DNA from 2 places in the Arthrobacter sorbitolis genome. Region 2 is predicted to be linked to the other one. Evidence: riboswitches for the same ligand, from Rfam matches in the RefSeq annotation. Region 2 holds a riboswitch; the other holds the start of a gene.
The links. A riboswitch is a leader RNA that binds a small molecule or an ion and turns the genes downstream of it on or off. The one in region 2 is predicted to bind cyclic di-GMP.
Positions count from the first base shown of each region.

Region 1: linked by a shared signal. The riboswitch ahead of ACX80K_RS04800 (glycoside hydrolase family 26 protein) and the one ahead of ACX80K_RS05790 (response regulator transcription factor) in region 2 are both predicted to bind cyclic di-GMP.

Region 1 covers NZ_JBTNDM010000002.1:46,364-52,637, forward strand. The annotation lists gene ACX80K_RS04785 (Ig-like domain-containing protein) at 1-1,154, opposite strand, end outside; gene ACX80K_RS04790 (hypothetical protein) at 1,182-1,817, opposite strand; gene ACX80K_RS04795 (glycoside hydrolase family 26 protein) at 2,035-3,198, shown strand; gene ACX80K_RS04800 (glycoside hydrolase family 26 protein) at 3,247-4,515, opposite strand; cyclic di-GMP riboswitch class I at 4,534-4,608, opposite strand; gene ACX80K_RS04805 (FAD-binding monooxygenase) at 4,838-6,274, shown strand, end outside.
Region 2 covers NZ_JBTNDM010000002.1:237,773-244,046, forward strand. The annotation lists gene ACX80K_RS05765 (hypothetical protein) at 1-27, shown strand, start outside; gene ACX80K_RS05770 (response regulator transcription factor) at 128-874, shown strand; gene ACX80K_RS05775 (sensor histidine kinase) at 904-2,424, shown strand; gene ACX80K_RS05780 (DUF6221 family protein) at 2,510-2,803, shown strand; gene ACX80K_RS05785 (hypothetical protein) at 2,968-3,420, shown strand; gene ACX80K_RS05790 (response regulator transcription factor) at 3,428-4,240, opposite strand; cyclic di-GMP riboswitch class I at 4,363-4,437, opposite strand; gene ACX80K_RS05795 (hypothetical protein) at 4,800-5,024, opposite strand; gene ACX80K_RS05800 (cupin domain-containing protein) at 5,083-5,481, opposite strand; gene ACX80K_RS05805 (PadR family transcriptional regulator) at 5,601-5,945, shown strand; gene ACX80K_RS05810 (permease prefix domain 1-containing protein) at 5,942-6,274, shown strand, end outside.

The sequences.
Region 1 (6,274 bases), 190 kb from region 2:
GCCAGGATGACGGTTCCACGCTGGACCTCGCCGGGATCCGCCAGCACGACCGTGAAGGCGTTGGCCACCCTGGTTGCGACCTCGGAGGACGTGGTCGTGAGGTCGATGCCGTTGGTCGCCACCGCCCGGAGGGTGTAGGCACCATCGGGTATCCCCCCGGTGTTCCACGAGCACGTGTAGGGCGGCGTGGTTGCTGTGCAGATCGGCGTCCACGCGGTCGTCCCGGCGGAGGCGTAGTCGATGCGGACGATCCGGATGCCCGACTGGGCGTCGGAGGCGTCGGCGGTCAGCACGACGACCGCCTGGACCGATGCACCGGGATTCGCGAGCGTAACCGTGGGGGGCGTCCAGTCGGCCGCCGCAGCGAAGGTGTTCGAGGTGTTGGCGGCACTCGCCGTGAACGCCGCCGAGGAGAACGCGCTCGGGCCCACCGATGCGAGGCCGATCAGGGCCGCCACGATGCCCAGGGCGGCCCCGGTCCGCATCCCGGTCCGCATCCCGGTCCGCGGAGAAGCGCCGACCGGCGGTCGATGTCCGTCGTTGCCCGGATCGTCCCCGCCGGTGCTCGTTCCCTTCCCGTCCCTGGTCCTGGTGCGGGTGGTGAAGACACTGATCGCGATGGCGAGGAGCGTCCCCACCGACCACAGTGCCAGTGACGGGAGATCGTGGTGGGCCAGCCAGAGGCCGGGTAGTCCGATCATCGGGATCAGGAGCCGCGCCTGGCCGGTGATCTGTTCCCGCGCCAGCGGCGTGCTGTCGTTGTCGGTGTTCGCATCCCCGGCGGTGACGAAGGTGCCGTCGGGATTGCCGGCGACGATCCGGTGCAGGCGGGTCTTCTCCACACCGCTGGGCTCGGCCGAAGCGGGGCTCGTGAACTCCACGACCGTCCCGAGGGGGACGGGGGCGCCGTCGTCCAGTGTGCCCGCGAGGACGACGTCGCCGGCGCTGATGTGCGGTTCCATCGATCCGCTCTGGACGACGGTGCCGTGCCAGCCCAGGAGGTGCGGCAGCAACGCGATCAGGGCCAGGCTGAAGACCAGCCCCAGGTACAGCCGGGAGAGGAAGGAGGCGACGAAGGGCACCCAGCCGTCTGCGGAGAGCAGGGCGCCCGGCCGGGAGGCTCCCGGGGCAGGCCCGAGTTCCTCCCGGCTCATCAGGTCGCTACCGCCGTCGGCGCCGGATCAGCGGGCTGCTGGTGCCGGCGCGGCGTCGTCCGACTGGAGCTCCCAGACCAGGTCGATCCCGACCCTGGCTCCCTGCAGCGCGTTGACCTCGTCCTGGCTCATCCCCGTGATGTCGAATCTCCAGGTCGCACGGTAGCTCTGCGTCTCACCGGGTGTCCCCGCCGTCTGCCAGACGGAACCGCCGGTGAGGAAGTCCCTGTTCTCCCGCGCAAGCGTGGACAGGGGGAGTTCGGGAACGGTGTTGGCCGTGGGGGTGAAGCCGGAACAGTTGTTGAAGGAACCACCCGTGCCCTGCTCGAGGTCGAGGTAGATCCGGTTCTCCATCCCGCGGGCGGTGATCAGGTTCTGGGTATAGGCACGCACCTCACCCGCGACGTTGGACTGCGAGGTCACGACGATGCACTTCTGGCCGGTCTGGTTGGGGACGATGTTCTCGATCGTGAAGGCGGCAGCACCGAGGTCGTCGTCGTTGAGGACCACGTTGCCGGTACTCCAGGAGTTCCCGGCATTGCGGGTCGACGCCGTGAAGGCAGCCTGGGAGCCCTGCCAGACCATGCCTCCGGCCAGCAGGACGGCGAGGGGGGCGGCGCCGAACGCCGCGATGGTGCGCATCCGCGCAGAGGGGTTTTTCATGGGAGAGACCTTAGGTTCGAGACCGATGTGGAGACCGACGTGTCAGCGTGGTCCGTGATCGGAACCCCCTTCGCTGATGCTGTCAACGTACGGGGAGGACTCCGGATCACCTAGGAAACTGGGGAGAACCTGAGTATCGGAGGGCGATCGAGCCGCCGGCCCCGCCGGCCGCATCAGGTCCCGGCCGGCGGGGAATGCCGGTAGTAGATTGAACGGTGTGGTCTCACCTCTCGCGCGGATCCTCCCCGCGCTCCTTCTCCTCTCCCTGTGCGCCTGCAACATCAACCCCGCTGCGGAGCCCTGCGAACCCCTCGAGGGCGGCATGCTCGCCCCGGCGGACGGGACGCTGATGGGCGTGAACCTCGAGTGGGGCAGGGAAACCCTCGCCGAGTACTCGGAGAAGCTGGGTCGGCGCCCTGCTGTGGCCGTCACCTTCGCCGACTTCCCGCTCGGTCAGGAAGACCCCGGCCTCCTCGCTTCCGCCGCGGAGCAGGTGCGGCAGGAGGGCGGGATGCTGCTGCTGACGCTCGAGCCGATGGAGGGCCTGGCCGCGGTCACCGACGAGCGGGCGGTCGAGCTCGCAGCCATGCTCGCGCGGTTCAATACCGACGGAGTGCCGGTCGTCGTCCGCTTCGCCCACGAGATGAACGGCTCCTGGTATCCCTGGGGTCAGCAGCCGTCGGAGTACATCGCCGCCTTCAGGCGTGTTGCCGACGCGGTGCACCGGGACGCGCCCGGATCGGCGATGATGTGGGCGCCGAACTACGGAGGGGGGTACCCCTTCTCGGGAGGCGTGCACGAAGCGCTGCCCGGCATGGCCGGGTTCCCGGAGCTGGACACCACCGGTGACGGGGTCCTGACGCCCGACGACGACCCCTACGCGCCGTACTATCCGGGCGACGACGCCGTCGACTGGGTGGGCATGTCGCTGTATCACTGGGGCAGCACCTATCCCTGGGGCGAGAGCGAGATGCCCGAGGAGGGCAAGTTCATCGACCAGTTGACCGGGCAGTACGACGGGAAGAACGGCGACGACTCGATGCTGCCGGACTTCTACGCCGACTACGCCGGAGGTCACGGCAAGCCGGTGGCCATCCCGGAGACGGCGGCGCTCGTCAGGGACGACATCGGTGGCCTGCGGGCCCTGAACATCAAGCGCGCCTGGTGGGAGCAGGTCTTCGATCCCGAGGTCCAGGAACGGTTCCCGCAACTGGCGATGGTGAACTGGTTCGAGTGGAACAAGGTGGAACCCGAGGTCGGCGCCGCCGTGGACTGGACGGTGGTGGAGGACGACGCCGTCCGGACCGAGTTCACCGCCGCGTTGCCGGACTGGTACCGCTTCGCCGAGGGGCCGGCGGACTGCGGGGAACCCCTGGACTAGGCCCCTGCCCGTGGAGCGGGCGGAGCCGGGGGCTCCACCGGCAGGGGATCAGCGTCGTCCGGCGAGAGCGGCCCGGAAGGCGCTGGTCGAGGCATCGCTGCTGTTGATGCGCCAATCGGCCTCCTTGTCGATGTGGAACCAGATCAGGGCCATCACGTCGGGTTGTGCCGAGAGGTACTGGAAGAGGGTCGTGTTCCAGGCCGCCTTCGAACCGCCCACCTCGGAGGACGAGGTCTCGGCGATCATGACCGGTTTCCCCGGTGCCAGCTGCCGCACCTGCGACAACCCCTCCCCGAACAGGGCCTGGGGTTCCTGCCACGTGCTCCAGGCCTGGGAGGTCCCCCAGTTGTAGCCGTCGAGCGCTGCCACGTCGACGTAGTCGGCACCCGGGTACAGCCCCGGGAGCGGTGTGGACCCCCAGTAGGGGACGTTCGGGTTCCAGACCCAGCGGATGTTGGTGGCCCCGGTCGAGGCGACGACGTCGTGGACGTGACGGTACGCGGCGATGTAGTCGCCGGCGCCGTTGCCGTTGATGCCCTCGGCCCACGGGTACCAGTCCCCGTTCATCTCGTGTCCGAACCGCAGGTACACCGGCTGGCCCCACTGCCCGAGGGCCGATCCCCACTGGCGGAGGTAGGCATCGAAGTCGCCGGCCGTGATGCGGTCGAGGGAGTAGGCGGGCTGGTCAGTGCCGCCTCCCCAGGACCAGGGTTCCCAAGTCAGCAGCGTCTCCGCTCCCCGTGCGCGTGCCGCATCCAGTTCGGCAAGGGGAGGCACCTGGTTGAAGTCCTTGTACGACAGCACCAGGGACGGCGCTTCTCCGGCAAGGGTCGTCACCTCGTCGAGTTCCGCACCCGCTGCCGGTCCGCCCTCGGTGCCGACGCCGAACCTGATGCCCTTCGTCGACGCCGGCGCACCCGGCGCAGGCGCGGGGGCCACGACGGTGAAGACGGACGACGCCGTTGCCGCACCTGCGGTCGCGGTGATGGTGACGGAGGACCCCGGCGGGATGACGACCGAGGAGAGGAAGGAACCCTTCCCGTTGGTGCTGATCGCCGTGGCGGAGGTCCCGTTCGTGAGCGACCCGCGGGTGTTCTTGGGGAACCCTACGCCGGTGACCGTCACGGATGTCCCTGCCGGTCCCGTCGTGCTGCTGAGGCTGATCGACGCCGCGGCCTGTGCTGCGGGTAGACCGCCTGCCGAGAAGAGGGCGACTGCGCACACCAGCAGGAGGAGGCGCAGGACGGAACCGCGACGGGCCGTCGGTGCTGCTGCGGGCGGCGCTTCGAACGGGGACAGGGACGGGGCTGGGACCATGACGGACGCCTCCACTGGGTCGGTAGCCCGGCTGACCCGGAGGGTCCCGTGGCTTTGCGTCCCCAGCTCGCACCGGGTTTGCCCTTGCCTCCGGGCGGTCGCCCGGAGCGGACCGGCTAGGAGCCGGGCCTTTCCATCCTGCCTCACGGCTGTCGCGAGGACCGGCGGAACCGCGAAGGATACCGGCAGGATTCCTGCAGGACCGGGTCCCCTTGAGTACTGCCCCGGTGAGGACTAGCATCGGCGTCACGATAATAGAACGACGTGTTCGATTATCGAACACTGCAGCAGCGGCACGACCACGACGAAGTGAGGACAGTCCGTGCAATTCCACCACCACGGTTACGTCTCGGGTGACCCCCGGATCCAGCCCGCAGCAGGCGTCGGGCTCGACCGGCCGCAGGAGCTCCCCGACGAGGTCGACGTCCTGATCATCGGCACCGGGCCTGCCGGGATGATCACCGCCGCGCAGCTCTCGCAGTTCCCCGGCATCACCACGCGGATCGTCGAACGCCGCCCGGGCAGGCTCCCCATCGGTCAGGCCGACGGCATCCAGGCCCGCAGCGTCGAGACGTTCCAGGCCTTCGGCTTCGCCGAGCGCATCACCGAGGAGGCCTACCGGATCGTCGAGATGGCCTTCTGGAAGCCGGACCCCGCGGACCCCTCCCGCATCGTCCGCACGGCACGTCCCGAGGACGACCCGACCGGCATCAGCGAGTTCCCCCACCTGATCGTCAACCAGGCCCGCGTCCTCGACTACTTCGCCGAGTTCATGAAGAACGCGCCCACGCGCATGGAACCCGACTACGGCTACGAATTCGCAGGGCTCGATGTCGACGACGACCGCGAGTTCCCCGTGACGGTCACGCTGGTGCGGACCGCGGGGGAGCCTGCGGGCGAGGAGCGCACGGTCCACGCGAAGTACGTGGTCGGGGCCGACGGCGCCCGCAGCAGGGTCCGCCAGGCCATCGGCTGCAGCCTCGCGGGCAACCAGGCCAACCATGCGTGGGGTGTCATGGACGCCGTCGCCGTCACCGACTTCCCCGACATCCGCCGCAAGTGCGCCATCCAGTCCGGTACGGGCGGCAGCATCCTCCTCATCCCGCGTGAAGGAGGCCACCTGTTCCGCATGTACGTGGACCTCGGCGAGGTGGACCCCGCGACCAAGGGTGCCGTCCGCAGCACCACGATCGAGCAGATCGTCGCGAAGGCCAACACGATCCTCAGCCCGTACACCCTCGACGTGCGCAACGTCGCCTGGCACAGCGTGTACGAGGTGGGCCACCGCCTCACCGACCGGTTCGACGACGTCCTGCCCGAGGACATCGGAACGCGCACACCACGGGTCTTCATCACCGGGGACGCCTGCCACACCCACAGCGCCAAGGCCGGCCAGGGCATGAACGTCTCGATGCAGGACGGCTTCAACCTCGGCTGGAAGCTCGGGCATGTCCTCGAGGGACGCAGCCCCGAGGCCCTCCTCGCGACCTACTCCGCGGAGCGTCAGGTGGTCGCGAAGGACCTCATCGAGTTCGACAAGGAGTGGTCCGCGCTCATGGCGCGGAAACCGGAGGACTTCGCCGACTCGTCCGAACTCGAGGACTTCTACGTCAGCACCGCCGAGTTCCCCGCGGGCTTCAGGACCCAGTACGCGCCCTCCCTCCTCGTCGCCGAGGCCACCCACCAGGATCTCGCCGCCGGATTCCCGATCGGCAAGCGGTTCAAGTCCGCGCCGGTGGTCCGCGTATGCGACGGCGTC
Region 2 (6,274 bases):
GGCGCCGCCGGGCCCCAGCGGGCCTGACCGTCCCGCCGGTCCGCCCCGTGGGGGATACTGGACCGCAACGCCCGCCCGGCCCGCGCCGGTTCCCCAGAACGATCTCCGACGTTTCCAGGAAGACCCGATGGCCGACGCCTCCCACTCCATGACCGACAACCTGCCGCGCCTCGCGCACCCCGACGGCAGCCCCATCCGGGCACTCGTGGTGGACGACGAGACGAGCCTCGCGGAACTCGTCAGCATGGGCCTGCGCATGGTCGGCTGGAGCGTGACGACGGCGAACGACGGCCGCACCGCGGTGTCCGCCGCGCGGGACTTCCGCCCCGACGTCCTGGTGCTCGACGTCATGATGCCGGGCGTGGACGGTATCGAGGCGCTGAAGAAGATCCGCGCCTTCGCACCGAACGTCCCCGCACTGTTCCTGACCGCGAAGGACGCCGTGCAGGACCGCATCTCCGGGCTGTCCGCGGGCGGCGACGACTACGTCACCAAGCCCTTCAGCATGGAGGAGCTGATGCTGCGCCTCCACCGCCTCGTCCAGCGCTCGGGTGTCGCGGCGTCGGACTCCGCAGAACTGGTCGTCGGGGACCTCGTGATGAACGTCGACACCCGCGAGGTCACCCGAGGCGGCGACGATATCGCCCTGACCTCCACCCAGTGGGAGCTGCTGCGCTACCTCATGGAGAACCCGCGCCGCGTGGTCAGCAAGTCTCAGATCCTCGACAGCGTGTGGAAGTACGACTTCGGCGGCCAGGCCAACATCGTCGAGCTCTACATCTCCTACCTCCGCAAGAAGATCGACGTCGGGCGCACACCCATGATCCACACGGTGCGCGGCGCCGGGTACGTCCTCAAGCCCGCGGCTCCGTGACAGCTCCCGGCACGCCCCGGACCCGCCCGGTGGCAGGCCGCAGGCCGCTCCACCTGCGGACCAAGCTGATCCTCGCGACGCTCGCCCTCCTCACGACGATCTGCATGGCGATCGGTGTGCTCAGCCACCTCGCGATGAGCAGCTACCTGACGCGGCAGCTCGACGACGCCCTCACCCCCGCCGCAGGTCGGGCGGGGTTCCCCGGCGGGCGCCCTCCCGGCGACGACCAGCGGCCGTCGCGCGACGTCGACCCTGAGAACGCGGCCGGGCAGCGCCCAGGGACCCTCAACGCGGTGTTCGACGACGGCGACGTACGGGGTTCCGCCCTCGTGCAGGACGACGGCAGCACCGATCCCCTCACCGCCGCGGACCTCGACCTGCTGGCGGGTCTCGACCCGGTGGCGGGCCCCGAGGAACTGACCCTGAGCACCGGCCACTACCGCGTCGACGCGGCGGTCCTCCCCGGCGATGTCGGCGACGACGCCGGCGGCTCCGGTGACGTCGGCGGGGGCGTCCTGGTCACGGGCCTCTCCACGACCGAGCGCGACAGCACGCTCGTGTCCCTCGACATCACCGTCGCAGGCCTCTCCCTCGCAGGCCTGGTGCTCACCGGACTCGCCGGGACCGTGATCATCCGCCGGTCGCTGCGCCCGCTCGAGGAACTGTCCGCCGTCGCGACCTCCGTCTCGCAGCTGCCCCTCTCCTCGGGGGAGGTCGCCGTCCCCGTCCGTGTCCCTCCGGCCGTCGCACGGCCCGGCACGGAGGTCGGGACCGTCGGGCTGGCCCTCAACGGGATGATCGACCACGTCACGGATGCCCTCCGGGAACGCCACGCGAGCGAGCTGAGGGTCCGCCGGTTCGTGGCCGACGCCAGCCACGAGCTCCGGACGCCCCTCACCTCGATCCGCGGGTACACCGAGCTGGTCCTGATGAGCGAGACCGTCAGCCCGTCAGGACGGGCCGCTCTCGAACGCGTCGACAGCGAATCGAGGCGCATGTCCTCGCTCGTCGAGGACCTCCTGCTCCTCGCACGCCTCGACGAGGGCCAGCGCGGAGAGGCGACTGACGTCGACCTCACCGAACTCGTGATCGAGACGACGAGCGACGCCCGGGTCGCAGCGCCCGGGTACTCCTGGAGCCTCGACCTGCCCGACGAGCCCGTCGAGGTGCGGGCCGTCGAAGCGGAGGTCCGGCAGGTGCTCATCAACCTGCTCTCCAACGCCCACAAACACACCCCATCAGGTACTGCCATCGCCACGGCACTCGCCGTCACGGGCGGCACGGCCACCATCACCGTCACCGACTCCGGGCCGGGGATCGATCCCGCGTTCCTCGACACCATCTTCACGAGGTTCAGCAGGGCCGACGCCGCCCGCTCGGCGAACGCCGGCAGCACCGGGCTGGGACTCGCCATCGTCCGGGCGCTCGCGGAGGCCAACGGCGGGGCGATCAGCGTGAGCAGCGAGCCCGGTCGCACGCAGTTCCGGGTGGACCTGCCGCTCGCCCGGCCGCTCTCCCCGGCGGGCCACGCCGCAGGGGAACACGCGTAGGCCCCGGCGCCGGCAGGCGGCACCGGGAAATTTTAGATGTCCGTGGCGTGGCGCTTATACGCGCGAAGCTCGCTACCCTCTACGTATGGACGACATCGCCGCTTTTCTGGACGCACGCATCACCGAGGACGAGAATGCGGCCCGCAGGGGCAGCCTCCCGGAGGAAGTGTGGGGGGTCGGGGGCTGGTACGACCCCCAGCGCGTCCTCGCGGAATGCGAGGGCAAGCGTGAGCTCCTCCGCTACGCCGTCATGGAGCTCGACACGCGCAGCAGCACGTCCGTCCTCCGACTGCTCGCCCGCCCGTGGGCTGGCCACGCCGATTACAGGGCCGAGTGGCGGGCCTCGGCGGGGGCAGGATTGAAGGACCTGACGGCCTAGTCCCGGGGGTCAAGGCCCGCGCGACCGACACTCACCCGCCCCGGAAGCAGGGCCGGCACCGCCGACGGGAGCTGCATGACCACGGGCCGGCATCCTTCCGCAAGCTTTGCGCAAGAACATCGAGGCACTGCTCCGGACGGGGCGCGGGTCACTACCCTTGGACTGTGCCCATCCATTCCGTCCCGCCTACCCCTGGCCAGCACCAGGAGCGTGGCGTCGCGCCCCTCGGGGGCGACGCCGACGTCCCGGACGCGTCGGGGAAGGCGATGGACATCCTCGACCCGCGCGTCCTGCAGGAGATGGAGCGTGATTTCTCGGACCCCGCCGCCGTGCACCGGTTCGCCCGCGATTTCTGTGCCGGGCTGGCAGGGAAGATCGACCGGCTGGACCTCCGGCTCGCGGAGGGGGATTCCCGCGGCGCCGAGGACGCCGTCCTGAGCGTGACCGCGTCGTCATCGATGGTGGGCGCCCTGCGCCTCGTCCAGGCAGGACGCGCGACCCACCGCCTGATCGTGGCCGGGAACCTCGACGGCGCCCGGCGTACCGTGGCGTTGCTGCGAGCCTGCGCTGCCGCGACCGTCGGCGAACTCCGGGACATCCACCCCGAACGCCCCTGAGGCCGGTTCAGCGCGAGGTGCTCCCCGGCACGATCCGGAACCCGACCCCGCGCACGGTGACGATCACGTCAGGATCCCCCTTCGTCCGCGCGAGCTTCTGGCGGAGATTGGCGATGTGCACCTCGATGGCCCGCTCGTCCGTGCGGCTCACGAAGTTGTAGCCGCGGTAGTCCCGGCCCCGCGACACACGCACCAGCTCCTCCTTGGTCCGCACGGCACCGTTGCTCCTCATCAGTTCGTGCAGGAGGTTGAACTCGGTCTTCGTGAGCGGCAGCTCGACACCGGCGCAGCTCGCGGTGCGGGCCTCACCGTCCACGACGAGGATGCCGTTGCGCAGGAGGGTGTCGGACAGTTCCCGCGGATCGTCGTCGATGCGGACGGGGGCAGCGGCGGGCGCGGCGGACTGCGCCGACGGGTGCTGCGCCACCTGCTCGGCCCGGGGCCTGCGGAGCATCGCGTCGATACGGGCCCGCAGTTCGCGGGGGCGGAACGGCTTCAGGACGTAGTCGTCGGCGCCGGCCTGGAGGGCGGTCAGGATATCGAGCTCGTCGTCGCGGCCGCTCAGGACGATCACGTAGCAGTCGGTGGTGGAGCGGATCCGCCGCAGCACCTCGTACCCGTCGATGTCGGGTAGGCCGATGTCGAGGGTCACGACGGTCGGGTGTTCCTGGCGGACGACGTCGACGCCTTCCCGTCCGGTGGCAGCCCCGGTGACCTGGAAGCCTCCCTGCGCGAGGATGGCCGAGACCAGATTGCGGATATCGAGGTCGTCCTCGATGACGACGGCGGCCCGCAGCTCACCGGAAGCTGAGCTACTCATGCCGGCAAGTCCCGCGGTGGCTTCGCACGTCGGCTGACGCGAGCCCGCGGGCACGGCATCCGATCGGTTCAGGAGCGATATTGAATTGGGTTGTCCGAGCCATACTCCGTGGACCTGTTCTCTTCGGCGGCCCGGCTGACCGCGTGGGTCCCGTGGCTTTGCGTCCCCGGTTCGCACCGGGTTTGCCTTTATCGACGAGCGGTTGCCCGCCCGACGATAGTAGCAACCCCTACTGACACTTCGGTGACCGGCGGCGTGCGGCTCCAGGCCGCGCCTGAACCGCCGCTTCCCGGTGCGTCCGGGGCCCGATCACCGTGACCGGGTGGACCCTGACCATCCGTTCCGAGGGCGACGGGGTGGACTCCGCCGGCGATGCGAGCGTCACCGGCGGCACTGATGTCGTGAACGGGCCGTCGGGCGACGGCAACGGCGTCCTGGACGTGAACGGGGGAACGCGCAGTCCCCGCCGGCGCGGCCCTGCAGATCGCGTCGTCGGACGGCACCGTCGAGGCCGGCGACCACATCGAGGCTGCCGGCCCCGGGCGGCGCTGAGATACCACTACTCCTCGCCGTTCGCCCGCTCCTCGATCCAGTCGGTCGCGGCGTCCGACAGGAACAGGCCGTCGGGTCCGCGCGCACCCATCCACCAGGAGTCGGAGGCCACGAGGCCGCCCGCAGCGCTGATGTCCGCCACGACCTCGGGGGTCAGCGCCTCTCCGTTGTGGGCGATCAGCCAGTCCCGGGTCTCCGGCGTGACGCCGCTCCACCACTGTTCGAGGTCCATGCCGCCCAGTATCGCACCCTGCGTCCCTGACGGTCCGGGCAGGCAGGGCCGGGCAGGGCTACGCGGGTCCGTCGTCGTCCTTCCACTCCTGGATGATGCGCGGCGAAGCGTGGATGCACATCATCCGCAGCGGACCGTCGCCGTCGTTCGTGAAGCCGTGCCAGACCTCGGCAGGCGCGACGACGGTATCGCCGGGCGCCCCGGCGACTCCCGCGGTGCCGACCGTGAACCGCACGTGGCCCTCGAGGACCACCCACGTCTCGGTGTACGGATGCCGGTGCAGGGCGACGGTGTCCCCGGGGTCGTTGTCCACCGCGAAGTAGGAGGCGGCGGAACCGAAGGCGCCGCCGTCGAACCGGCGTGTCCTGCTGCCGGGCAGTGCGAGCTCTCCCGCCGGGATGGCGCGCGGCGGCGCTGGAACCCGGGGAGAGCTCCCGGTCGGCGTGTCGGTGTCCATGAATGCCTCCTGGATCGATGTGACAGAGGGTAGACGGTGCGGGGGGACGGTTCCCATCGCTCGTGGCTCCCATTGCTGTGCCTCTTGCTATGGTGTGTAACGCACAGTATTATTTCCGCATGAAACCCGACGAGGACCTGATTGCCGGACACCTGCAGGAGTTACGGCGCGGGACGGTCGTCCTGGCCTGCCTCACGCGGCTGCGCACCCCCGACTACGGGTACTCGCTCCTCGAGTCCCTCGACGTTTTGGACATCCAGGTCGACGGGAACACGCTCTATCCACTCCTGCGGCGCCTGGAGAAACAGGGACTGCTGACGAGCGAGTGGAACACTGCCGAGTCCCGTCCGCGGAAGTTCTACCGGACGAGCCCGGCCGGCGACGACCTCGCCGCCACCCTCACGGCCGACTGGGACCGGCTGACCACCTCGCTCCATCGCCTCGCCGAAGGGGAAGTGCCATGACCACGCTGACCGATCGCTATGTGTGGGCCGCAGTGCGGACCGTCCCGGAGCCCCAGCGCTCCGACCTCGAACCCGAGATCCGGGAACTGATCGAGGAGACCCTGCAGGCTCGCCGGGTGCCGGGGGAGGAGCCGGGCGCGGCCGAGCGCGCGGCGCTCGTGCAGCTCGGGGATCCGGAGCGTCTCGCGGCCGACTACGCGGACCGGCCGCTCACGCTGATCGGACCGCGGTACTACCTCGACTGGCTGCGTCTCCTGAAGACCCTCCTCGCCATCGTCGTGCCGATCGTCACCGTGGTGGTCTTCCTCGCGCAGTTCCTGAGCCGGGGC